One region of the Arthrobacter sp. Ha26 genome, then DNA from elsewhere that is predicted to be linked to it. Evidence: predicted binding sites of a transcription regulator. Region 1 holds the regulator's gene; each other region holds the start of a gene.

The links. The regulator LexA, encoded in region 1, represses DNA repair genes until DNA is damaged. The targets are predictions, from matches to a motif close to TCGAACANNTGTTCGA.
Region 2: the regulator LexA is predicted to act here: its motif matches at 3,028-3,043, upstream of AC5RVY_RS01790 (LysM peptidoglycan-binding domain-containing protein).
Region 3: the regulator LexA is predicted to act here: its motif matches at 1,919-1,934, upstream of AC5RVY_RS11835 (HNH endonuclease signature motif containing protein).
Region 4: the regulator LexA is predicted to act here: its motif matches at 2,403-2,418, upstream of AC5RVY_RS13260 (shikimate dehydrogenase).

The regions. Positions count from the first base shown of each region.
Region 1 is NZ_JBNHGX010000004.1:380,584-386,467, forward strand. It holds gene AC5RVY_RS12460 (ATP-dependent DNA helicase) at 1-1,845, shown strand, start outside; gene lexA (transcriptional repressor LexA) at 1,926-2,660, opposite strand; gene AC5RVY_RS12470 (LysM peptidoglycan-binding domain-containing protein) at 3,042-3,398, shown strand; gene AC5RVY_RS12475 (histidinol-phosphate transaminase) at 3,468-4,586, shown strand; gene hisB (imidazoleglycerol-phosphate dehydratase HisB) at 4,647-5,267, shown strand; gene hisH (imidazole glycerol phosphate synthase subunit HisH) at 5,264-5,884, shown strand, end outside.
Region 2 is NZ_JBNHGX010000001.1:377,371-383,254, reverse strand. It holds gene AC5RVY_RS01800 (hypothetical protein) at 127-1,065, shown strand; gene AC5RVY_RS01795 (CBS domain-containing protein) at 1,241-1,672, shown strand; gene AC5RVY_RS01790 (LysM peptidoglycan-binding domain-containing protein) at 1,811-2,827, opposite strand; gene AC5RVY_RS01785 (acyl-CoA thioesterase) at 3,263-3,808, shown strand; gene AC5RVY_RS01780 (thioredoxin family protein) at 3,918-4,334, shown strand; gene AC5RVY_RS01775 (putative quinol monooxygenase) at 4,408-4,686, opposite strand; gene AC5RVY_RS01770 (AMP-binding protein) at 4,801-5,884, shown strand, end outside.
Region 3 is NZ_JBNHGX010000004.1:248,441-254,324, reverse strand. It holds gene AC5RVY_RS11845 (bifunctional o-acetylhomoserine/o-acetylserine sulfhydrylase) at 1-844, opposite strand, end outside; SAM riboswitch class IV at 889-1,004, opposite strand; gene AC5RVY_RS11840 (VOC family protein) at 1,171-1,809, shown strand; gene AC5RVY_RS11835 (HNH endonuclease signature motif containing protein) at 2,086-3,639, shown strand; gene AC5RVY_RS11830 (CPBP family intramembrane glutamic endopeptidase) at 3,819-4,598, opposite strand; gene AC5RVY_RS11825 (DeoR/GlpR family DNA-binding transcription regulator) at 4,763-5,551, opposite strand; gene hutI (imidazolonepropionase) at 5,649-5,884, opposite strand, start outside.
Region 4 is NZ_JBNHGX010000005.1:118,786-124,669, reverse strand. It holds gene AC5RVY_RS13270 (MFS transporter) at 1-1,305, opposite strand, end outside; gene AC5RVY_RS13265 (IclR family transcriptional regulator) at 1,533-2,360, shown strand; gene AC5RVY_RS13260 (shikimate dehydrogenase) at 2,510-3,391, shown strand; gene AC5RVY_RS13255 (bifunctional sugar phosphate isomerase/epimerase/4-hydroxyphenylpyruvate dioxygenase family protein) at 3,391-5,268, shown strand; gene pcaH (protocatechuate 3,4-dioxygenase subunit beta) at 5,307-5,884, shown strand, end outside.

The DNA.
Region 1 (5,884 bases):
CTCATAGCCCATGCGCTGGAGAGCAACAAGCCGGCCCTGGTGTCCACGGCAACGCTTGCCCTGCAGACCCAGATCGTGGGCAGGGACCTTCCCCGGCTCCTGAAAACCATCACTCCAGCCCTGGACCGTCCCGTCAAGGTGGCACTGGTCAAGGGCCGCTCCAACTACGTGTGCCTGCATAAACTCGAAGGGGGATTTCCCTCCGAGGAACCCGCCGAGGGCCAGCTGTTTTCCCTGGGCGAGGACACCAGCGTGCCCCACTTCGCGGCGGCCGTAGGCGGTCCCGCCTCCCAGCTCGGCAAGGAAGTAGTCCGCCTGCGCGAGTGGGCGGAGAAAACCACCACCGGTGACCGGGATGAGCTTCTGCCCGGTGTCACGGACCGCGCCTGGCGGCAGGTCTCCGTCACGTCAATGGAATGCCTGGGGGCGCAGAAGTGCCCCATGGCGGCAGAATGCTTCAGTGAGCTGGCGCGCCAGAATGCTGCAGACGCTGATGTTGTGGTTACCAACCACGCCATGCTTGCCGTCAGCGCTTTTGAGGGCCTGGCCGTGCTGCCCGAGTACGACGTCGTGGTGGTTGATGAGGCGCATGAGCTCCAGGACAGGGTGACTGGCGCCGTATCCGGCCAACTCTCGCTGGCCATGGTCCATGCCGCCGCAGCCGGTGCGCGCAAGCACACGGCCATCACCGTGGATGCGCTCAACGCCGCCGCCGCCAACCTGGAAGTTGCGCTGGCCGGAGTCCCCAACGGGCTGCTGCCGAACGGCCTGAACGATGAGCAGCTGGACTGCGTGGACCAGCTGCGCGAAGCCTGCCGCGCCGCCTTGTCCGACTCCAAGGGGGACAGCAGCACAACGGCCGACGGCGGGCGGCAGCTCGCCCGCTCCCGGCTGATGGTCATCCTGGAGCTGTGCGAACGGCTCCTGGCTGCCCGGGAGAACAGGGAAGTGGTGTGGTTCTCGCGCGCCAGCTCCTTTGATCCCCAGCAGGGATACTCCCAGCCGGACGAGACCGCGCCCGCGCTCATCAACGTTGCCCCGCTGTCCGTAGCCGGCCGGCTCCGTGAGGGACTGTTCGCCGACCATACTGTGGTGCTGACCTCGGCGACCCTGGCCATCGGTTCCGCTTTCGAACCGGCCGCGGGCGGACTGGGCCTGGTTGGGGAGGGCGCGCCCAGCTGGACCGGCGTCGATGTGGGGTCGCCCTTTGACTATCCACGGCAGGGCATCCTCTATGTGGCGGGCCACCTGCCCAAGCCCGGCCGGGGTGTGTCGCCCGAAGCCCTGGCTGAACTGGAGGCGCTCATCCGGGCTTCCAACGGTGGTGCCCTCTGCCTGTTTTCGTCACGGCGCGCGGCGGAGGAGGCAGCCGATGCGTTGAGGCCAAAGCTCGGCACGACTATTCTCTGCCAGGGCGATTCCACCATGACGGCCCTGGTGAAGCAGTTCGCGGACGAACCCGATACCTGCCTCTTCGGCACCATGTCCCTGTGGCAGGGCGTGGATGTTCCTGGTGGATCCTGCCGGCTTGTGGTCATTGACCGGATTCCGTTCCCGCGGCCGGACGATCCACTGATGACGGCCCGGTCACGTGCCGTGGCGCAGGCCGGCGGCAACGGCTTTATGTCCGTTTCGGCCACCCACGCCGCCATCCGGCTGGCCCAGGGGGCAGGACGGCTGATCCGTTCCACCGGCGACAAGGGCGTGGTGGCGGTACTGGACTCCAGGCTGGCCACCGAACGGTATGCAGGGTTCCTCCGTGGCGCGCTCCCGCCCTTCTGGCCCACGACGGACCGGAAGACGGCCATTGCGGCGCTCGAGCGGCTGGCGCAGGAGAACTCCTGATGCTCCCGGTGACGCCCTGGCGCTGCCGGTGACGCCCTGGCGCCGCCGGGGCGTCACCTGCGTAATCTACATTCCGTTGCCTAAAGAGAGCGGAGCACCGAGACAACCTTGCCCATGATGGTGGCATGGTCACCCAAAATGGGTTCGTATTGGGTGTTCTGCGGCAGCAGCCACGTGTGGCCGTCACGCTGCCGGAAGGTCTTTACCGTGGCTTCATCATCCAGCAATGCCGCGACGATATCGCCGTTCGCGGCATCCGCCTGGCGGCGTACCACCACCCAGTCGCCGTCGCAGATCGCTGCATCCACCATGGAATCACCGGCAACCTTGAGCATAAACAGTTCCCCTTGGCCCACCAGCTGCCGGGGGAGCGCCAGGACATCCTCCACCACTTGATCGGCCAGGATGGGACCGCCGGCAGCGATGCGGCCCACGAGGGGAACCATGGCCGTGTCCATGGCGGTGGGGAGTTCGGTTACCGTGCCGCCGCTGCCCTGCAGAAGGGCAGAGGGCTCAGCTGGAGGCTTGGATGAGCCACCGTCCAGCGTGAGGGGCATCAGCACCTCCATGGCGCGCGGCCGTTTCGGGTCCCGGCGAAGATAACCGAGCTTTTCCAGCTGCGACAGCTGGTGAGTGACGCTGGACAGGCTCGCCAGGCCCACGGTGTCGCCGATTTCGCGCATTGACGGCGGATAGCCGTTGTCGTTGACCGAGCGCTGGATGGTTTCGAGGATTTTCTTCTGCCGCGGCGTCAGGCCCTTGGCGCTCTTCTTCGGTTGGGAGGTTGCCCTGCCCCCGGCGGCTGCTGCTGCCATATTCGCCAATGCCTTTCGGGTTTGCCCGGCTTTTCGGCCCGGACCTGGAGGTGCCGCCGTAATTGTCAGACCCTGCTGATCAACTTCAGAGGTGGTTGTTCTTGTCTTCAAAGCTAGGCCAGCCGCATTGCATTTTCAAACATTTGTTCTAGCGAGTCTCGACATTATTCGTTGATAGGTGCTAAAACAGAGAAAGCAAAGTTCGAACATGTGTTCTATTCGGTTTCGAACCGTTCGAAAACCCGGACCAGGTCCGCGGGGATCAGGGCGGGCGCCGGGGAAGACATCGGGCAGCACGGTCAGTCCAGGAGGGCTCAGTTCATGTCAGCTACATCTGCTTCAGAGGGTTCGCGCCCACAGCTTCTTTCGATGGATCAACTCATGTCGCAGCCGCGACTCCGGCAGGCGCGGCGTACGCCGCCCCTGCCGCCGCTTCGCCTGACCCGCCGCGGGAAGATTGTCCTGATCGGCTTCCCGCTGGTCCTGCTGGCGGCCTTGCTGCTCTCCCTGGCCGGCTTCTTCAACTCGCCTGCAAAGGCGTCAGACACAGCGGCGGACCTCTCTGTAACCCCCACTGTCACGGTCACTGTGCAGCCGGGCCAGTCGCTGTGGGCCATCGCCGGAACCGTAGACCCGGAGCGGGACGCGCGTGACGTCGTGGCAGACATCGTGCAGCTGAACAACCTCAGTGCCGGCGCGGTCCACCCCGGGCAGCAGCTTTATGTGCCCACGCGGTAACTGCACGCCGATTGCGAACAGGGCACCGTCACATTTTCCGGTCCCCGAAAGGGGCACTAAACTGTTCAGGTGAATCACCAGCTAGAGCGCCTGAACCGGCTTCCCCTCCGCAACAACCTTCGTGGGCTTACCCCGTACGGTGCACCACAGCTGGATGTTCCCATCCTCCTCAACGTCAACGAGAACACCCATGGTGTGCCCGAGGGCGTCCGGGCCGCCATCAGTGCGGCAGTGACAGAGGCCGCCGCCGGACTGAACCGGTACCCCGACCGTGAGTTCACCGACTTGCGGAAGGCCCTGGCCGAATACATGGGACATGGACTCGGACCCTCCAATGTCTGGGCGGCCAACGGCTCCAACGAAGTGCTCCAGCAGATTCTGCAGGCTTTCGGCGGCCCGGGCCGCACGGCGCTCGGCTTCCCGCCCACGTACTCGATGTACCCGCTGCTGGCCAGCGGTACGGACACCGAATACCTTGTGGGCGAACGCGCCGAGGGGTACGGCCTCAGTGCAGAGTCTGCCGCGCTGCAGGTCAAAGAACTGCAGCCCAACATCGTTTTCCTCTGCTCGCCGAACAACCCCACAGGAACAGCTCTCGGGCTCGACGTTGTGGAAGCTGTCTATGAAGCCGGAGAAGCCAGCCAGGCGATCATCATTGTTGATGAGGCCTATCACGAGTTCGCGCACGACGGAACGCCCAGCGCACTGACCCTGCTGCCAGGCCGCGAACGGCTGATTGTCTCGCGGACCATGAGCAAGGCTTTTGCCCTGGCAGGCGCGCGCCTGGGCTACCTGGCCGCGGCGCCTGAGGTCACCGACGCCCTGCGCCTGGTGCGCCTGCCGTACCACCTCTCCGCCATTACGCAGGCAACTGCCCTGGCAGCGCTCCAGCACCGCGAGGCGCTGATGGCAGATGTTGAGGACATCAAGAAGCAGCGCGACAGGATTGTGGCCGAGTTGACCAGGATGGGCCTCAAACCCGCCGCGTCAGACTCAAATTTCGTGTTCTTCGGCGGGGTGGAGAATCCGCACCAGGTCTGGCAGGGGCTGCTCGACGCAGGGGTCCTGATCCGCGACGTTGGAATTCCGGGCTATCTTCGCGTCACTGCCGGCACTGAGACCGAAACCACAGCTTTCCTCACATCCCTCGAAAGCATCCTTGCCGGCCAGTCCGGGCTTCCCGCCTAGACTGGAAGTACCGGCGCTGGACGCCCTGAACCACTCCTTCTTCCCAAAGGACACTTGACCATGAGTTCCACCGGATCCACTGCGGCCAGGACCGCGCGCATGGAGCGTGCCACCAGCGAGTCCTCCGTGCTCGTGGAAATCAACCTCGACGGTACCGGCGTCTCGGACATCGACACGTCGGTGCCCTTCTATGACCACATGCTCACCGCGCTCTGCAAGCACTCACTCATCGACCTGACGGTGAAAGCAACCGGTGACACCCACATCGACGTCCACCACACCGTCGAGGATGTAGCCATCACGTTCGGTGAGGTGCTGCGCACCGCCCTGGGCAACAAGGCGGGAATCCGCCGCTTCGGTGAAGCCACCGTGCCCCTGGACGAGGCATTGGCGCACGCCGTGGTGGACGTTTCCGGCCGCCCGTACCTGGTGCACGGCGGGGAACCCGCAGGCCAGGAGTACCACCTGATCGGCGGCCACTTCACTGGCTCGCTCACCCGCCACGTCTTTGAAGCAATCACCCTCCACGCCGGGATCTGCCTGCACATGAATGTGATCGCCGGAAGGGACCCGCACCACATCGTCGAAGCCCAGTTCAAGGCGTTCGCACGTGCCCTTCGCGCTGCCGTGGAGTCCGATCCCCGGGTTGAGGGCATCCCCTCCACCAAGGGCGCGCTGTGAGCGGCCAGGTCCTTCGGGACGGCGCCATCATCGATCCCTCGGCTGCGCAGAAGCTGCCGTCGCCGGAGGGCAAACCCACCGTCACGGTGCTCGACTACGGTTCGGGGAACGTCCGTTCCGCTGTACGTGCCCTGGAACGGGCAGGGGCCGAGGTAATCCTCAGCTCAAAACCCGAGGATGTACTGAACGCGGACGGCCTGGTGGTGCCCGGCGTCGGCGCGTTCGAGACCGTGATGCGTGAGCTCAAGGCTGTGGACGGCATCCGCCTCATCGGCCGCCGCGTCGCCGGTGGACGCCCCGTCCTGGGCATCTGCGTAGGGCTCCAGGTGCTGTTCGAGGCGGGCGTGGAACACGGCACCGAGGCTGAAGGCATGGGCGAATGGCCCGGCAAGGTGGAACTCCTTCCCGCGGAGGTGGTACCCCACATGGGCTGGAACACGGTCAAGGTGCCGGAAGGTTCCAAGCTGTTCGCCGGCGTTGAAAACGAGCGCTTCTACTTCGTCCACTCCTATGGCGTGCAGGAATGGAACTTCGACGTCGTCCAGCCGCGGATGGCCGCGCCGCTGGTCACCTGGTCCGAGCACGGCGCTCCGTTCATCGCCGCAGTGGAAAACGGT
Region 2 (5,884 bases), on a different contig from region 1:
GCCAGTTCGGATTTCCATATCTTTCGGTTCAATCCCTTGACCAGTTCGTGGGCGGATACGGGGGTCGCGACGGACACGAGGGCGAATACCCACCATGACGTTTTGTGGGACGGGAAGACCCTCAATGTGGCTAGTTACCGGTTCCTTGATGACGGGCTGCCGGCTGAGCCGAACTTCCCCACCACCATGCGGCGGTACAGCTACGACCCGGGTGCCAAGAAGTACAAACTGCTGAGTTCTACGACCATCCACAACCAACGCGTTGAGACCCTGACCATCGACAAGGACTCGACTGGCCGGGTGTGGGCCACCTGGCAGCAGGGGAACAGGATCTATCTGAACGTTACCGGCACGGATGGCACCACCTGGGGGACACCGTTCGCGCATCCTGCAGCGTTGAGTAACGTGTCCTTGGACGACACATCCGCCGTGATCGCGTTCGACGGGAACAAGATGGGTGTGATGTGGAGCCGGCAGGTTGGTGACTCCACTGACGGTATGTACTGGAGCTACCACGTAGACGGAGCGGCGAAGACTGCGTGGTCCACTCCTGTTGCCGCCGTGAAGGGGCAACGCAGCGCTGATGACCATATGAACCTGAAGTGGCTGGATTCCTCCGCTGGACGGGTTTTCGCCGCGATAAAGACGTCGTTCACGTCGGCATCCCAGCCGCTGATTCAGCTATTGGCCTTGAGTGGTACTTCCTGGTCGGCACACACGATCGCCACTGTGTCCGAGTGCCCAAACAGGGTGATCGTCCTGATTGACGAGGCAGCGCGAAAGATTCGGACCTTCGCTACATACCCGAAGCCGAGTGGAACCACGAACGGCGGTGTCTGCACCAGCTCAGGGGGCGCGATCTACGAGAAGTCAACACGGCTGGACAACATCAGCTTCACCACCGCGAAGACACCCCGCATTGTGGACGCGGACCAGTACGTCCACAATGTCACCTCCACCAAGCAGAACCTCAACAGCGCCGCATGGGGCACGAGTAACAGCGGACTGCTGGTGCTTGCCGATGCCAACGCCACCAGCCGGTACTGGCACTTTTACGCTCGCTGACCCCTGGCGCAGAGCGGTAGTGCTGGTAGCAGAGAGCCGGTACAAACAGTGCGGGAACGGTTCACGAATGCCGCAAAACCGCCGTCGACAGGGCAGCGGCACGGGCGTAGTCTGGCAGCATCGGCGCAAGCGCCCGATGCCCTGCATCGATCAAGGAATCGATAAAGGAGGACCAATGAGTGCCGTACGTGAATTCATGACTACGGACGCACAGTGTATTAAGGAAAACCAGTCCCTCGCAGATGCTGCCCGGATGATGCTGGACCTTGACTGCGGATCGTTGCCGATCTGTGGTGACGACGGCAAGCTGCGGGGCATGATCACCGACCGTGACATCGTGCTCAAATGCGTGGCCGCCGGACGCGATCCCCGCGAAATGATGGCCCGCGACCTCGCCTCGGGCCGGCCTTACTGGATCGACGCCGATGCGAACGTTGACGCAGCCATCGAAATGATGGAGACCCACCAGGTCCGCCGGCTTCCTGTCATCGCCGACCACAAGTTGGTGGGGATCATCAGCCAGGGAGACATCGCCCGGAACTACTCGGAGCAGCGGGTCGGCGAGCTCGTGGAGCACATCTCGGAACGCAAACGGATGAACGCTTAGCCCAAACGTCCTGACCAACGCCATGGGGTCCGCCCTGTGGCGTTGCTTTATGCCCGGTCCTGGCATTGCCGCAGCTCCCGGCCTTGAGGGTCGGGAGACGCGGACAAGCATTCATACGGTCCGGAAAATTGGGACACCCTAGTTCAGCGCAATCAGGAGCATCTGGCTGGTTCCCGGAATGCAGGTCTGCAGGATCGCGCGGGGGAAACCGCCGAATACATTAATGACGTCGTTGGTTGTTCCCGGGTTGGGTACCTGCCCCCGGCCCGTCACCGTGTAGGTTCCGTAGCCCGGGATGCTCACCGTTTCCCCCACCCCGATTCCGGAGAAGCGGGCCCAACCGCCACAGAAATCATGTTCGGTGATGAACAACGAGTAACCGTCATTCGGGGTGTAGTGGATGGGCCCGATGCAGGCATCCACCATGGACTGTCCTCCTGCACCAGCGACGTAAATGGTCCGGATCGCAGGAGCCGCGACAGGTGCCGGCGCAGGAGCGGCTACGGGGGCGGGGGCCGGAACAGGAACAGGGGCAGGCGCCGTTGCCGCTGCGGGGGCGGGGGCGGCAACCGCAGGACCCGTCAGGACCAGAGTCTGCCCGGGGACAATAATGCTGTACTGCCCCAATCCGTTCGCCGCGAGCATGGCGTTCATGTCCACCCCGAACCTCGCGGCGATGGCGCCCACGGTATCGCCGGGAACCACCGTGTACAGGTTGGGATCAGCGGGTGCTGGTTCAGGGGCAGGAGCGGATACGGGCTCGACGGCGGGCGGGGGCGGCGCTGCTTCCGCCGGCGCTTCCGCAGCAGGCGCCTCAGCGGGCGGGGCTGCGGCGGGAACCTCTGCCGGTGGTTCTGCCGGTGACTGGGCCGCTTCCGGGGAACCTGCGCCGGAAACATCACCCCCGTTGTTCTGCTCCTGGGAAACGGACACGGCGTCGGCAACGGGAGCTGCCGCCGTCGTGTCCGACGACAGGCGGGTGGCCGGAGCGGCAAGCGCTCCGACTCCGACTGCCGCCACAACGGCGGCGGTGGCCATGCCCGCCCACAGCTTGTTGCTGATGGAGTGCCGGCCCGCCGTCAAGTCGGAACGGGGGATATCGGTGGCGAAACTACGGGGTGGACCGTCGGGGGTGGAGAGATATGGCTCGTTCATGGGTAACCCATCGGAGGTTCAGGCCAGCCACGGCAACTGCGGGAGCAGCGAAAGTGGCAGGACGGATCGAAGTGTGATGCGGCGGCCGCCTGGCCTTTAGGAAGGTCGCGGCAGACGCATGATGGAGGCGCCCGTATACCCGGAAAATACGGAAGGCTCCGCGAGAGGGCACTGCCATCCGGAAGCCACCCGGTGAACAGGCCAGCACATGTTCGGTCCTAGGAATCCCGAGTTTAGGAAGGGCGGGGTGCCGCGGGCACCAGTAGGGATTACCCGAATATTTTGGGCCGGTACTTGGGGGCAGCGCCCCGGCTACTCAAGCCCGATCAGCCGGCTACCTGCTGCCGCAGGCCGGGATCTGAGCGGACTGGCAGCTCTTCAGGAATCAGGCTGGAATTGGCAAACTCAGATGTTACCCAGCGGTAACATGAAGGCATGCACCTGTTGTTGAGAACCCTCCTGCTGCTCATCACCTCATCCCGCCGGCCGCCGCTGACCGTCTGGGAAAGCTCCTCGCTGCCGCTTCGGGTCCTGCCCACGGACATCGATATCGCCATGCACGTCAACAACGGTATGTACCTGTCCTTGATGGACCTCGGCCGGTTCGACCTGATGGTGCGCAGCGGCGTGTGGAACCGGATGCGCCGCCGTGGCTGGGGCCCCGTGGTGGCCGCGGAGACCATTTCGTTCCGGAAATCCCTTCAGCTGTGGCAGCAGTACAGCATCGAAACGCGGATCATCGGGCTGGACGCCAAGGCCATCTACTTCGAGCAGCGCATGGTGGCCGACGGCGAGATTTACGCCAGTGCCTACATCGCCACCCGGCTGGTTCATCAAGGCCGGCCCGTCAGCCAGGACGAGATCCTGCGGGAATTCGGCGAGCCCCCGGCCGAGATGGTGCTTCCTGAGTGGGTTCACGAGTGGCGTGCGTCCAGTACCCTGCCGGGGAGCCGGACGCCGGCGCCGCACCTCTGGCCCTGACACCCGCCACCGCCCGTAGGCCCGGCGTCCGCTTTATTCCCGATGACGCGGGGAGCGAACATCGGACTCCCGCCGCGACATCGCGGCCGGTCACGCGTACGGTTGAACCATGGCTACCGTTGACATCACTGGCGAACAGTTCGCATCGACCATCGAGGGCAATGACATTGTCCTGGTGGATTTCTGGGCAGAATGGTGCGGCCCCTGCAAGCAGTTCGGGCCCACATACTCCGCAGTCTCGGAGAAGCACCCGGACGTCCTCTTCACCAAGGTGGACACCGAGGCCGAGCAACAGCTGGCAGCCGAGGCAGGCATTTCCTCCATCCCCACGCTGATGGCCTTCCGCGAAAAGGTGCTGGTGTTCTCACAGCCCGGCGCGTTGAACTCCCAGCAGCTGGAACAGGTGGTGGACGCCGTCAAGGCCCTGGACATGGACGAGGTGCACGCCCACGTGGCGCGCCAGCGTGAGGAAGCGGCTGCGGCCGCGCCCGGTCAGCAGGACGGCACACAGATCCCCGACGCGTGATCCCGAGGGCCTGATCCCTTAAACGTCGAAGCGGCCCCTCCGCACGGAGGGGCCGCTTCGACGTTAACCGGACTTAGATCCGTTCCAGCTTGGCGGGCTCGGCCAGCAGCGCGCTGAGCGACTCGTTCAGGTCCTGGACTGCGATGCCCTTGGAGTGCTTGGCCAGGTCCTCCTCGGACGCCCACTGCTCCGTCAGGACCAGCTTTTCCTCGGTGGCTTCGGTCAGCTCATAACGGATGCAGCCTGGTTCATTCACCACTTCGTCAATGGCGATTTCAAGGGCCAGTTTTACGCGGTAGAACTCGCCGTCGTTGGGGATGAACGTTGCCTGCAGGTCAATGGGTGAACTCATGGATTTCACAATACCGGCCGCCGCGCCCGGCACCGCTCCTGTTGACGCCAGGCGGGCGGTCTGTTGCGCTTCCGAATGCTTTGATTGCCGGGGACCACTTGGTAGCGTGCCCTCATGCGCGCTTATACAGCCGGGGACACTGACGTCCCGTTGCTCGAGGAAACCATCGGCGCGAACTTCGAGCGGATGGTGGCAAGGTTCCCTCTCCACGACGCACTGATAGAGGCGGCCCCAGTGCCCGGCGGGGATGCGAGGCGGTGGAGCTACACCAAAATGAACGACGACGTCGACCGGCTGGCGCGCGCACTGCTCGCCCTGGGCATCGCCAAGGGGGAGCGGGTGGGCATCTGGAGCCCGAACTGCGCCGAGTGGACGCTGCTCCAGTACGCCACCGCCAAGGTGGGTGCCATCCTGGTCAACGTCAATCCCGCCTACCGCAGCCACGAACTGGAGTTTGTGGTGAAGCAAAACGGCATGCGGATGCTGGTCACCGCACCATCAGACCGCAACAGTGACTATGTGGGCATGGCCCGCAGTGCGCTCGCAGAGTGCCCCGACCTGCGGGAACTCGTGTTCCTTCCGGCTCCTGGAGGGGAAGGATACGGCGGCGCCGTCCCGGTCCGCGACGCCGAGCTGACGTACGCTGAACTGCTCAGGCGGGCGGACGCCGTCGGACACTCGGCCCTGAAGGCCCGCATGGCCGAACTCAACCCGCACGATCCAATCAACCTGCAGTACACCTCCGGGACCACCGGCTTTCCCAAGGGGGCCACGCTCACCCACCACAACATCCTGAACAACGGCTACTCGATCGGGGAGCTGCTGGGCTACACCGAGCATGACCGGGTGGTGATTCCCGTGCCGTTCTATCACTGCTTCGGTATGGTGATCGGCAACCTGAACGCCCTGAGCCACGGTGCGGCCACCATCATTCCTGGCCGTGGCTTCAACCCTGCCGCGGCGCTGGAAGCGGTGCAGGACTTTGGTGGTACGTCCCTGTACGGCGTCCCCACCATGTTCATCGCCGAACTCGCGCTGCCGGACTTCGCCTCCTACGACCTCTCCACGCTCCGCACCGGCGTAATGGCCGGATCGCTGTGCCCCATCGAAGTGATGAACCGGGTCATCTCTGAGATGAACATGCGGGATGTGGCTATCTGCTATGGGATGACTGAAACCTCCCCGGTGTCCACCATGA
Region 3 (5,884 bases), 130 kb from region 1:
AGCCCAGGTCGCGCAGCAGCTGAACGCGTGCCTTGAGGATGTACGACAGGTTTGCGCCCAACGCTCCATCGGCGCCCAGGTCCCGGGCGTAGACGAGGCCGTTATAGGTGGGGTCCGGGGTATTGAAGCCCGGGAACTTCTCCGGGTCCTTGCCGAAGTCGAATTTTCCGGAGTCGACGATCACGCCGGCTATGGCGGAACCGTGTCCGCCCAAGTACTTGGTGGCTGAGTGCACCACGATGTCCGCGCCCCACTCCAGCGGCCGGATGAGGTACGGGGTGGACAAGGTGTTGTCCACGATCAGGGGCACGCCGGCCTCATGGGCTACCTTCGACACGCCTTCGATGTCCAGGACGTCCTGCCGCGGGTTGGACACCACTTCGCCGAAGAAGAGCTTGGTGTTGGGCTGGACGGCCTCACGCCACTGGTCAAGGTTGTCCGGATCCGCCACAAAGGTCGCTGTGATGCCGAACTTCTTCAAGGTATGGGCGAAGAGGTTGTACGTGCCGCCGTAGAGGCTGGGGCTGGCCACAATGTGGTCGCCCGCCTCTGCGATGTTCAGGATGGCAAAGGTCTCGGCGGCCTGCCCGGAGCTCAGGAGCAGCGCCCCCAGGCCGCCTTCGAGGCTGGCGATACGCTGCTCTACGGCCTCCTGGGTGGGATTGCCGATCCTGGTGTAAATGGGCGCCAGCTCGGCCAGTGCGAACCGGTTGGCAGCGCTCTCAGCGGTGGGGAAGACGAAGGAAGTCGTCTGGTAAATGGGAAGGGCGCGGGCGCCGGTAGCGCTGTCCGGCTCCTGTCCTGCATGGATCTGGCGGGTTTCGAAGGACCATCCGTTGGACAATTCAAGGCTCCTTTGACATGGGCCCGGCATGCTTGAAGCAGTACGGGCCGCGCTTGCCATCCGGCCGTTGCCGGACAGCCAGGTCCTCACCCGGGGCACCCCACCGCGGTTGGAGGGTTGCCGGCCAGCGAGCCGGGGCTTGATGCTGGCGCTCATGACCTGAGCTCAGTGTAGGAACACGCAGCGTGCGCCGGACAGCATTGTGACGAACATGGTCCTGAACATCTGCGCGTGCCCTGCCACGGATTTGTGGGGGCTGACCAGCGACAATCCCAGTAAGGGTTGCCTTAGCTGAGAGCCCGATCACAAAGTGCCAAGATGTTGGCATGCGCATGGATCACGTCTCTTACGCCTGTGAACACGATGGCCTCGCGGCCACTACCGAACGTATTTCGTCTGCCCTCGGCGTTGAGGCAGTCAAGGGCGGGGTCCACCCCCGGTTCGGAACCCGGAATATGATCATCCCGCTCGCGGGCCACAAGTACCTCGAGGTCGTGGAGGTCCTGGATCACCCGGCATCGGACAAAGCCCCGTTTGGACAGGCTGTCCGCGCCCGTTCCGCGGCAGGCGGCGGCTGGATGGGCTGGTGCGTCGAAGTGGACGACCTCGCCCCCTTCGAACAACGGCTGGGACGCGCTGCTGTCAATGGCAACCGCAAGTTCCCGGACGGCCGCGAGCTCGTCTGGAAGCAGATCGGCATCCTCGGCCTGATCGCCGACCCCCAGGTTCCCTACATGCTCAAGTGGGAGGGCGACCCGTCCCTCCACCCGTCCAACGCCTACGACAGCAACGTCAAAATGAGCTGCCTCACCATCGCCGGATCGGCCGCCCGTGTCACCGAATGGCTGGGCGAGCCCGTGGAGAAGCCGCTGGAAGACGTGGCCGTTGACTGGGTGGCACCGCATGGCACGCCCGGCATCCTGTCCGTAACCTTCGAAACTGCCAATGGAGCCGTCACCATCTGACGCTCCTTCCTGTCTGGGCCGCCACGCCCGGCCTATTGCGTGGGCACCCTGTCCTCCCAAACTTCGGCCGCCATCAGCTTGTGACAACGGCGTCACCTGCCGATGGCGGCCGAATCCATTTTCGGAGCTGACTGAGGATGAAGCGTGGGCCCGGCTGCAATATTCTCCCGGGCACGTTGTCCTCGGCTTCCAAGGGAGCGCCCATAAACGTTTGAAGAAATTGTTCGGGACAAGCTCCGAGACCCTTTTGTCAGACCCCCTTGTCATGATGGGTTTATGGGGAAAGCGGCGGTAGTGAAGGCGTTTGAGGACATCAATGCCGCCCTTGCCGTGCTCAACGCGGAGGCGGAGGGCTACGGTGCGGGGCCGTTCTCAGCTGCCGATCCGTTGGCCGGGCTGGCAGATGGGTGCCTGGACATCCTCGCCGGGGCGCGGGCGGCGGAGGCCAGGATCGCGGGCTTGAAGGCGCGGGCTGCCGTGAATTATGCGGACACAGCCCAGGCAATTGCCGGGCCAGAAGCACCGGTGCAGGCGCTGGAAATGGCAGTCGCCGCGGAAATCGGCGCCCTCCTGGCCCTCGGTTCTCGGGCAGCCGGCGAGTTCCTCGCCGCGTCCAACGCCGTGTCCAAGGAGTTGCCGCTGACGTTCTCGGCGTTGCAGGCAGGGGTAATCACTTGGCCGCACGCCTTGGTCATGGCGGAGGAAACCGCAACCCTTGACCCCGCCGGCGCCGCTGCGTTGGAGGCCCACTTCCTGGACCCGGATGTGCCCCGGCCGCCTGCGGCCGCCCCAATCGGGGAGCTGCCCGCCTACCGGTTCAAGGCCAAGGCCAGGACCTGGCGGGAGCGGCACCACGCCGAGTCCATCGAGAAGCGCCACGCCAAGGGAGTGGCGGACCGGCGGGTGGAATACCGGCCGGACCAGGACGGGATGGCATGGCTGTCCGCCTGCCTGCCCGCTGACCAGGCGATGGCGGGCTGGAATCGACTCACCGCCCTCGCCCGCGGGATGCAGGGACCCGATGAGCGCCGTACGCTCACCCAGTTGAAGGCCGACAACTTCACCGATGCGATTCTTGGCAGCGGCAACCACTCCGGGTGTGCGGGTGCAGGCGGCACCGACGGAACCAATACGCTGCCCGGCAACAGCAACGGTAACAACGTCGATGCAGGAACCGGCACCACTGGCAAGGCGACCGGTCCGACATCGGGGATCCGGGCGCAGGTGCTCGTCACCGTGCCGGTGTTTTCGCTGATGGGCTTGACCGATGAGCCGGCGATGCTGGACGGGTTCGGGCCTATCCCGCCCTCGATGGCACGGGACCTGGTCGCGAACGGGGCGGGCTCGTTCTACCGGGTGCTGGTGGACCCGAGGGACGGGGCGCCCCTGGAAATCGGCCGCACCAACTACCGGGTCAACAAAGCGATGCGGAAATGGCTTATGCTCCGGGACGGCAAATGCCCCTTCCCCGGCTGCAACAACAACTCCCTCGACAATGAAGCCGATCATATCCTCGCGTGGCACAAGGGCGGCAGCACCGGGGTATCGAACCTGGGACAGCCCTGCCCCAAACATCACAAACTTCGTCACACCAGTGGCTGGAAACCCACCCCGGCTACCAAAACCGAACCACCCGGCTGGACCTCACCCACCGGCAGGCACTACAAGAGCGAACACCAGGATTGGGAACCACCCCACTGGCCACAACAACTGAAGCCGGGACAACTGGGGCATGCTCGCTTCAAGCCGTCCTGCCTGCCCCCGGACTTTGTCTACGGCCCCTCGCCAGGAGAAGGCAGCATCATGCGGTTCCTCCACGGCCGCACTTAGCGAACCTGGAATCCAAGAGTGCCGCCCGGTGACCCACAGATGGCGCATGCCAGGCATTCGGTGCTGGACGCGTGAATCACTCCGACACGGATGAACTGTGGTCAATCAAGCCCTTGCTGGGTCAGCTTGGGCTGCGTCAGCTTGGGCTGCGTCAGCTTGGGCTGGGTCAGCTTGCTGCCTTAGCCCAGACCGACTGCTTTGCCGAAGAGGCTGAATCCAACGAAGGCCACGATGTCCAGCACAGCATGGGCGATGACGAGGGGCATCACCCGCCGCGTCCGGGTAAACAGCCAGGCAAAGACAATGCCCATCACCACGTTCCCGATGAACGGTCCAAAGCCCTGGTAGAGGTGGTAGCTGCCACGCAACACCGAGCTGACCATGATGGACACCGGCACGCTCCAGCCGAACTTCCCAAACCGGTCCAGCAGGTACCCCACCACAATGACTTCCTCCACCACGGCGTGGCGGATCGCGGACAGGATCAGCACCGGCACCGTCCACCAGTAGGCATCCAGCGCACTGGGAATGATGGCGGTGGTGATTCCGAGCGCCCGGCCTGCCGCATACAGCCCAAGGGACGGGATCCCGATCAATGCAGCCAGCCCCAGTCCCTGAAGCGAGTCCCTACCCGGGCTCGCGAAGTTGAACCCGAGCTTTCGAAAGGCGGAGCCGGAATGACCGCCGTCGCCGCCCGCGACCTGCCGCTGGTCGGTGAGGAAGTAGATCACCAGCAGCACCGGCACCAGTGCAAAAATGATGTCCAGCAGCTGGTAGGTCAGGTCGAAGTACTCACGCGTGCTCTGCGAGCGGTTAAGGGTGGAAGTACCTTCTGCAAGCGGCGCCCGGGTCATTTTGTCCAGGAGCTGCACCACCGAGTACACGGCCGACTGGCCCAGGGACAGGCCTAGGACGATCCAGACTTCGATCCGCAGCCGACGGCGTGAGGGAACCAGCATGTACCCATCTTGCCTGCAGTTTCTGGATCCGGGCTGATTGTCCTCGCGGTGCCGCCAGGCTGGATGATGGGTGTGCCGCCGTGACCGGGCGGCTTACAGTGTGGCGGCTTACCTTGGGTTGCCGCTCAGCGGGGCCGGCACCAGGCTTCAGCCGCCGCCAGGCTTCAGTCGCCGGCCACAATCACTTCAGTGCCGTTGGCCTCGAACGCTGCCTTGTCCCGCGCCGAGATGCCCGAATCCGTGATCAGCTTGGTGAAGTTGTAGCCGTCCATAGTGGCGAAGGCGCGCACCCCCACCTTGGAGGAATCAGCCAGCACATAGGAGACACGGGCCCTGCTGGCCAGCAGGGCGTTGACCGAGGCTTCGCCCTCCCCCGTGTTGGTTGGCCCCACCTCAGGATCGACGCCGTTGACGCCGATGAAGGCGATGTCCAGCACCACTTTCTGCATGATGATGTCCGTATAGGGCCCCACCAGCTCGTAAGACCGCGGGTTTAGGATGCCGCCCGTAACCATGACCTTAATGTTGGGTCGCACGGCCAACTGCCCGGCGATGTTGATGGCGTTTGTGACCACGGTGAGCGTGGGCTGGTTGGACGGGGCATTGAGGTCCTCGCGGGTGGCCAGGATCTGCGCCAGCACGGTGCTGGTGGTGCCGCCGCAGAGGCCGATGACGGCGCCGGGAGCAATGAGGTCCGAGGCGGCTTGGGCGATCTGCTGCTTGGCCTCGGCGTGGTCGTCCCGGTTGTACCGGCCCGGCAGGTCGTACGCCAATGCGCCCGTGGTGGCCCCGCCGCGGGTCCTGGTGAGCAGCCGGCGTTTGGCCAGGCTGTCCAGGTCGCGCCGCGCCGTGGCGGGCGAAACGTTAAGGGTGCTGACTATCTCTTCGACTTCCACCTGGCCGGATTTGGCGAGCAGGTCAAGGATTGCCGTGAGTCGGTCGGTGCGGGTCATGCCAGGGCCTCCAAATACTCGCGCCACCAGCTTGAATGACGCTTTCTGATCATAACAGAACCCAAATGATCATCTAACGTCACTTTGGAGGAGGAGGTCAGCGGGCCCGCGCTCCGGCCCGCCACACAGCATAAGTCAGGGGCATGCCCGGTCGGTAGGCAAGGTGCGTGGCCGACGGCGCGTTGAGCAGGTGGAGGTCCGCCCGGTGTCCGACGGCGATGGAACCCACCGCCCGTTCGCCGTCGGCGTCGTTCCCCTTGTCCTTGTGCAGCGCGAGTGCACCGCCGTACGTCGCTGCCCGGACCGCCTCGTGGACGCTCAAACCCATCTGCA
Region 4 (5,884 bases), on a different contig from region 1:
CTGCTTGGTGGGGATCCGGAAGGACTCCTTGGCGGTCAGCGCGGAGATGGCTGCCACCACGCAGATGGCGGCGGTGAAGATGCTGATCTGTACCCAGCCGCCGGGCTTGATACCGCCCATGGCGGCCACGATGGCCGGCGCAAAACCCGCCATCAGGAAGCCCAGCTGGGTGCCGATGGCCAGGCCGGAGAACCGCACCTTGGTGCTGAACATCTCGGCGTAGAAGGAGGGCCACACGGCGTTGGAGGCTGCATAACCGCAGGAGAAGAAGCCGATGGCGGCCAGGAACATCAGCGGCACGCTGCCGGATTCGAGGCTGAGCAGGAAGACGGGCGTCAGCACCGCACTGGCGAGGGCGCCGTAGATGAAGACTGGCTTGCGGCCGATCTTGTCCGCGAGCATGCCGAACAGGGGCTGCGTGCCAAGCGCCACAAGGTTGGCTGCCACCACGAGCCAGAGGGTGGTGGTGCCGTCCACGCCGGCAACGGTCTTGGCGTAGCTGATGGCGAGCGTGCCGAACACTGTGGATACCGCGGCAATGAAGGCGCAGCAGATGACACGCAGGACGTCGCGCCAGTGGCCCTTGAGCAGGTCGGCCACGGGGAGCTTGGAGATCTGGGCGGTCTTCTGGGCTTCCTCGAATGCCGGCGGCTCGTGCAGGGTGCGGCGGATGAAGAAGGCGACCATCACAACGACGGCGCTCAGCCAGAAGGGGATGCGCCAGCCGATGCCGTACTTGATGTCGTCCGGGAGGGCCAGGACGGGGATGAAGACGAGGGCGGCGAGAATCTGGCCGCCCTGGGTACCGGTGAGGGTCCAGGACGTGAAGAAGGAGCGGCGGTTGTCCGGGGCGTGCTCCAGCGTCATCGAGGAGGCGCCGGCCTGCTCGCCGGCAGCGGAGAGGCCCTGGCACAGCCGGGCGAGGACCAGCAGGGCGGGAGCCCACCAGCCAACGGTGTTGAAGTCCGGGAGGCAGCCGATCAGGAAGGTGGAGGCGCCCATCAGGAGGAGGGTGAACATCAGGACCCTCCGCCGGCCCACCCTGTCGCCGAAGTGGCCGAGGATGACGGCGCCCACGGGGCGTGCCACGTAGGCGAAGCCGAAGGTGGCGAAAGACATGATGGCCGCGTTCGCGTCAGCATTCGGGAAGAAGACCGTGGGGAAGATCAGGGCGGCGGCGGAACCGAAGATGAAGAAGTCGTAGTATTCGACGGCGCTGCCCAGGAAGCTTGCGAGGGCTGCCTTCTTCGGCGTCCCGGCCGGGGCGGCGAGGCCTGGCTCTGCGGACGGAAGTATCTGGCTCATGGAGTTCCTTTGTGTGACGACTTTGTCGCGGATGGATCAGGGGCTTCAGCCGGGGCGGCCTGGGTGTTGGCTCGGGCGGCACGGCGGGAGATACGGGAGAACCCGGACAGTAGCCACATTGTGGGAGCTACTTGTGCGATACAGCAATGATGGCTGTGAGTGGGGTCACTTGTCAAGAAAATAATCAGCATCTAGCAATAGCTCTCACATTGTGGTTACATCGATGTATGAGTGTGAACCAAACCACAGCGCCCGATGATGTTGCTGCTGAAGAAAACGGCCCCAAGTCCAGCCGGTCCGCAGACCGTACGGACATGGTGGGAAAGGCGCTGGGGCTCCTGGTCCTGCTGGGCGATGAGCCCCGCGGCGCGAGTGCCGCGGACATCTCCCGCCGGGCCCAGTTGCCTTTCAGCACCACCTACCGGCTCCTTGGCTCGCTCACGCGGGACGGTTTTGTGGACTACGAACCCGACGGCCGCCGCTACCACCTGGGTCTGCGGATCTTCCAACTGGGCCAACGGGTTTCCAACCACCATGGCTTTGCCGGAACCGCGCTGCCCGTCCTGCGCCGCGTGACCGAGCAGACTGGTGAAGCCACTATCCTCAGCGTCCGGGATGGCCACCACCACCTGACGGTGAACAAGGTGGACGGCCCGCAGATGTTCCGGGTGACCAGCGATCCCGGCCACCTCGGCTCCCTGTCCACGACCGCCGTCGGAAAGGCTCTGGTGGCATTCGCCGAGGACACCGAGCGCGAAAAGCTCCTCGCTGAACTTCCCCTCGAACCGCTGACGGAAAAATCCATCACGGACCGGGACGCCTTCCGTGCGGAAATCGACCTGGTTCGGCGCCGCGGGTTCGCTGTTATGGATGAGGAAAATGAGATCGGCATGCGCGCCATCGCCGTTCCGCTCCTCAACCACCAAGGCCATGCGTTCGCCTCGCTGGCAACCGCGGTCCCTGTCTTCCGCCTCAGCCTGGAAGCACTGGAAGCGCACGTTCCACTCTTGCAGGACGCGGCGGCGGAACTCGCTGCGCGCCTGCCGCAGCGGTAGTGGCGGCGGCTTACGCACCCATCCCACCCTATTGTTCGCATCTAGAACAAGCGTGCGGAAAGTGAACAATTGATGTACCGTAATTTCCATCACCCCGCAGCACCCTCCACAAGGAAGCTGCCCGGTGCCGTATCAAAGGAGCTGCACGGATGAGTAATCGAACTGAGTCCTACCTTGTGGGACTGGTCGGCGATGGCGTGATGCCGTCACTCACCCCGCCCATGCACGAACGCGAAGGGGACGTGCAGGGACTGCGCTACCTGTACCGGCCCATTGACCTGCTGGAGCTTGGCTTGCCCGGCGAATACGTCGGGAAGCTGCTGCACAGCGCCCGCACCCTGGGTTTCAACGGCCTGAACATCACCCACCCCTGCAAACAGCTGGTCCTGCAGCACCTTGACGAAGTGTCCCCGGACGCGCTTCGGCTGGGCGCCGTCAACACAGTGGTGATCGAGGACGGCCGCTTCATCGGCCACAACACCGACTTCTCCGGCTTTGCCGCCGCCCTCGCCGCGGGCCTTCCCGGCGCGCGGCTGGACCGCGTGGTGCAGCTCGGGGCAGGCGGGGCGGGCTCCGCCGTCGCGTATGCCCTGCTCACCGCCGGCGTCCGCCACCTGGACCTCGTGGACATGGACGCTGCCCGCGGTGCTGCCCGGGCGGAGGAGCTGGCCGGCTTCTTCCCGCAGAGCACCGTCACGGCACGTACGACGGCGGAGCTGCCGCAACTGATGCCCCTGGCCGACGGCCTGGTGCACTGCACCCCGGTGGGCATGGCCGCCCACCCCGGGCTCCCGCTGGATCTGGAGCTGGTGGAGTCCCGCCACTGGGTGGCGGACATTGTCTACCGGCCCATCGAGACGGAACTGGTCCGCGGCGCGCGCGCCAAGGGCTGCGACGTGCTGGACGGCGGCCGGATGGCCGTGGGCCAGGCCGCCGACGCTTTCCGCATTTTCACCGGACTGGAACCTGACGCGGAGCGCATGCGCAGCCACTTCCTGGAACTTGTCGCCGCCGAGGAGGTGGCTGCCTGATGCGCACCGGAATCGCCACCGTGTGCCTGTCCGGCACTTTGAAGGAAAAGATGCAGGCCTGCGCCATCGCCGGGTTTGACGGCATCGAAATCTTCGAGCAGGACCTGGTCACCTCACCCCTGGGCCCGGAAGAGGTCCGGACCACGGCCGCCGACCTCGGCCTGGGACTGGACCTCTACCAGCCGTTCCGCGATTTCGACGGCGTGACGCCCGAGCTCCTCAAGGCGAACCTCCGGCGGGCCGAGGCGAAGTTCAAGCTGATGTCCCGGCTGGGGATGGACACCGTCCTGGTCTGCTCGAACGTCGCCACTGCCACTATCGACGACGACGGCCTCCGCGCCGAGCAGCTCTCCGAACTCGCGCAGCTGGCCGGGGACCATGGCGTCAAGGTGGCCTACGAGGCCCTGGCCTGGGGCAAGTACGTCAACGACTACGAGCACGCCTACCGGCTGGTGGACATGGTGGACCGCCCCAACCTGGGCACCTGCCTGGACTCCTTCCACATCCTGTCCCGTGACTGGGACACCGCGCCGATCGAGAAGATCAACCCCGAAAAGATCTTCTTCGTCCAGGTGGCGGACGCCCCCAAGCTGACCATGGACGTACTGTCCTGGAGCCGGCACTACCGCGTCTTCCCCGGTGAAGGCCAGTTCGAGCTCGCCAAGTTCATGGGCCACGTGGTCCGCGCCGGCTACGCGGGCCCGGTATCGCTGGAGGTCTTCAACGACGTCTTCCGCCAGTCCGATGCGGAACGCACCGCCGTGGATGCCATGCGCTCGCTGATCTGGCTTGAGGAGCAGAGCGCCACATGGCTCGCCAGGAACTCTCCGGAAGGTTCCGCGGGCAGCGGCGCTGCAGGCCGCCGTCGTTATCCCATGGAACTGGCCACCCTCCCCAAGGTGAGCGAACCGGCCGGCTTCAACTTCGCCGAGGTCAAAGCCGACGATACCAACCAGCTGGAGAAGCTCCTGGGCCAGCTCGGCTTCGCGTTCGAAGGCCGGCACCGCACCAAGGCCGTCCAGCTCTGGACCATGGGCCAGGCACGCGTGATCATCAACGAACAGGCGGCCACACATGCGGAGCCGGCCATTGCCGCGCTGGGGTTCGACGTCGATTCACCCGTGATTGCCTCCGCCCGCGCCCAGCAGCTTAAGGCTCCCGTGGTGGCCCGCAAGGTGCAGGCCGACGAGGAAGTGTTCCAAGGCATCTCCGCCCCCGACTCCACGGAGATTTTCCTGTGCCAGGGCAGCCCCGACGGCACCGCCGCCTGGACCCGTGAGTTCGGCGAGGGGCTGGAACACCCGTGGGGGGGATCCGCGGCGGTCATTGACCACGTGAACCTGGCCCAGCCCTGGCAGCACTTCGACGAAGCCGTCCTCTTCTACACGAGCGCCCTCGCCCTGGAACCGCAGCCTTTTGCGGAGGTGCCGAGCCCCAGCGGCCTGGTGCGCTCGCAGGTCATGCAGACCTCAGACGGCGCGGTGCGGCTGGTCCTGAACCTGGCACCCAACCAGCAGGCCCCCGCTCAGCAGGCCCACAAGACCTACCAGGAACACATCGCCTTCGCCGTTGACGACCTGGTATCCACCGCCCGGTCCGCCCAAGACCGCGGCCTGGAGTTCCTGCAGATTCCGGCCAACTATTACGAGGACCTGGACGCGCGGTTCGACCTGGAACCGGGATTCCTGGCCACCCTCCAGGAGCTCAACCTCCTGTACGACCGGGACGCCAGCGGGGAATTCCTCCATTTCTACACCGCCACGGTGGGCAGTGTGTTCTTCGAAATGGTGGAACGCCGCGGCAGCTACGACGGCTATGGCGCGCCCAACGCTCCGGTCCGCCACGCAGTCCAATACGACTCGCTCCACCGCCCCTGAAACCACCCCAAACCAACCCCATTCGAAAGGAGCAAGCCGTGCCGGAAGACATCAATGTCGAGCTGGAATCGGAAGAGCTTGTGCCGCCCGCCGAGCCGAAGGCCGGGCACCTGCCCCTAGACCGTGCCACCGAAACGCAGGCGGACCTCAGTGCGGAGATCAACGCCCTGGGCGATGCCTACGTGCGGGCGCTCAAGGACGGCGCCCCGGCCGAGACCCAGCCCCGGCTGGACTACCCGCCCTACCGGAGCAGCATCCTGCGGCACCCCACCAAGAGCCTGCACCACGCGGACCCGGAAACCATCGAGTTGTACTCCCCGGCGTTTGGGCACCAGGACGTGCACGCGCTGGAATCGGACCTGACCATCCAGCACAACGGCGAGCCGCAGGGGGAGCGGATCATTGTGGCCGGCAAAGTGCTGGACGGCAACGGCCGCCCGGTGGCCGGCCAGCTCGTGGAGATCTGGCAGGCCAATGCGTCCGGCCGGTACATCCACAAGCGGGACCAGCACCCGGCCCCCATCGACCCCAACTTCACGGGCATCGGCCGTTGCATCACCGGCCCGGACGGTTCGTACCGGTTCACCACCATCAAGCCCGGCGCCTACCCGTGGAA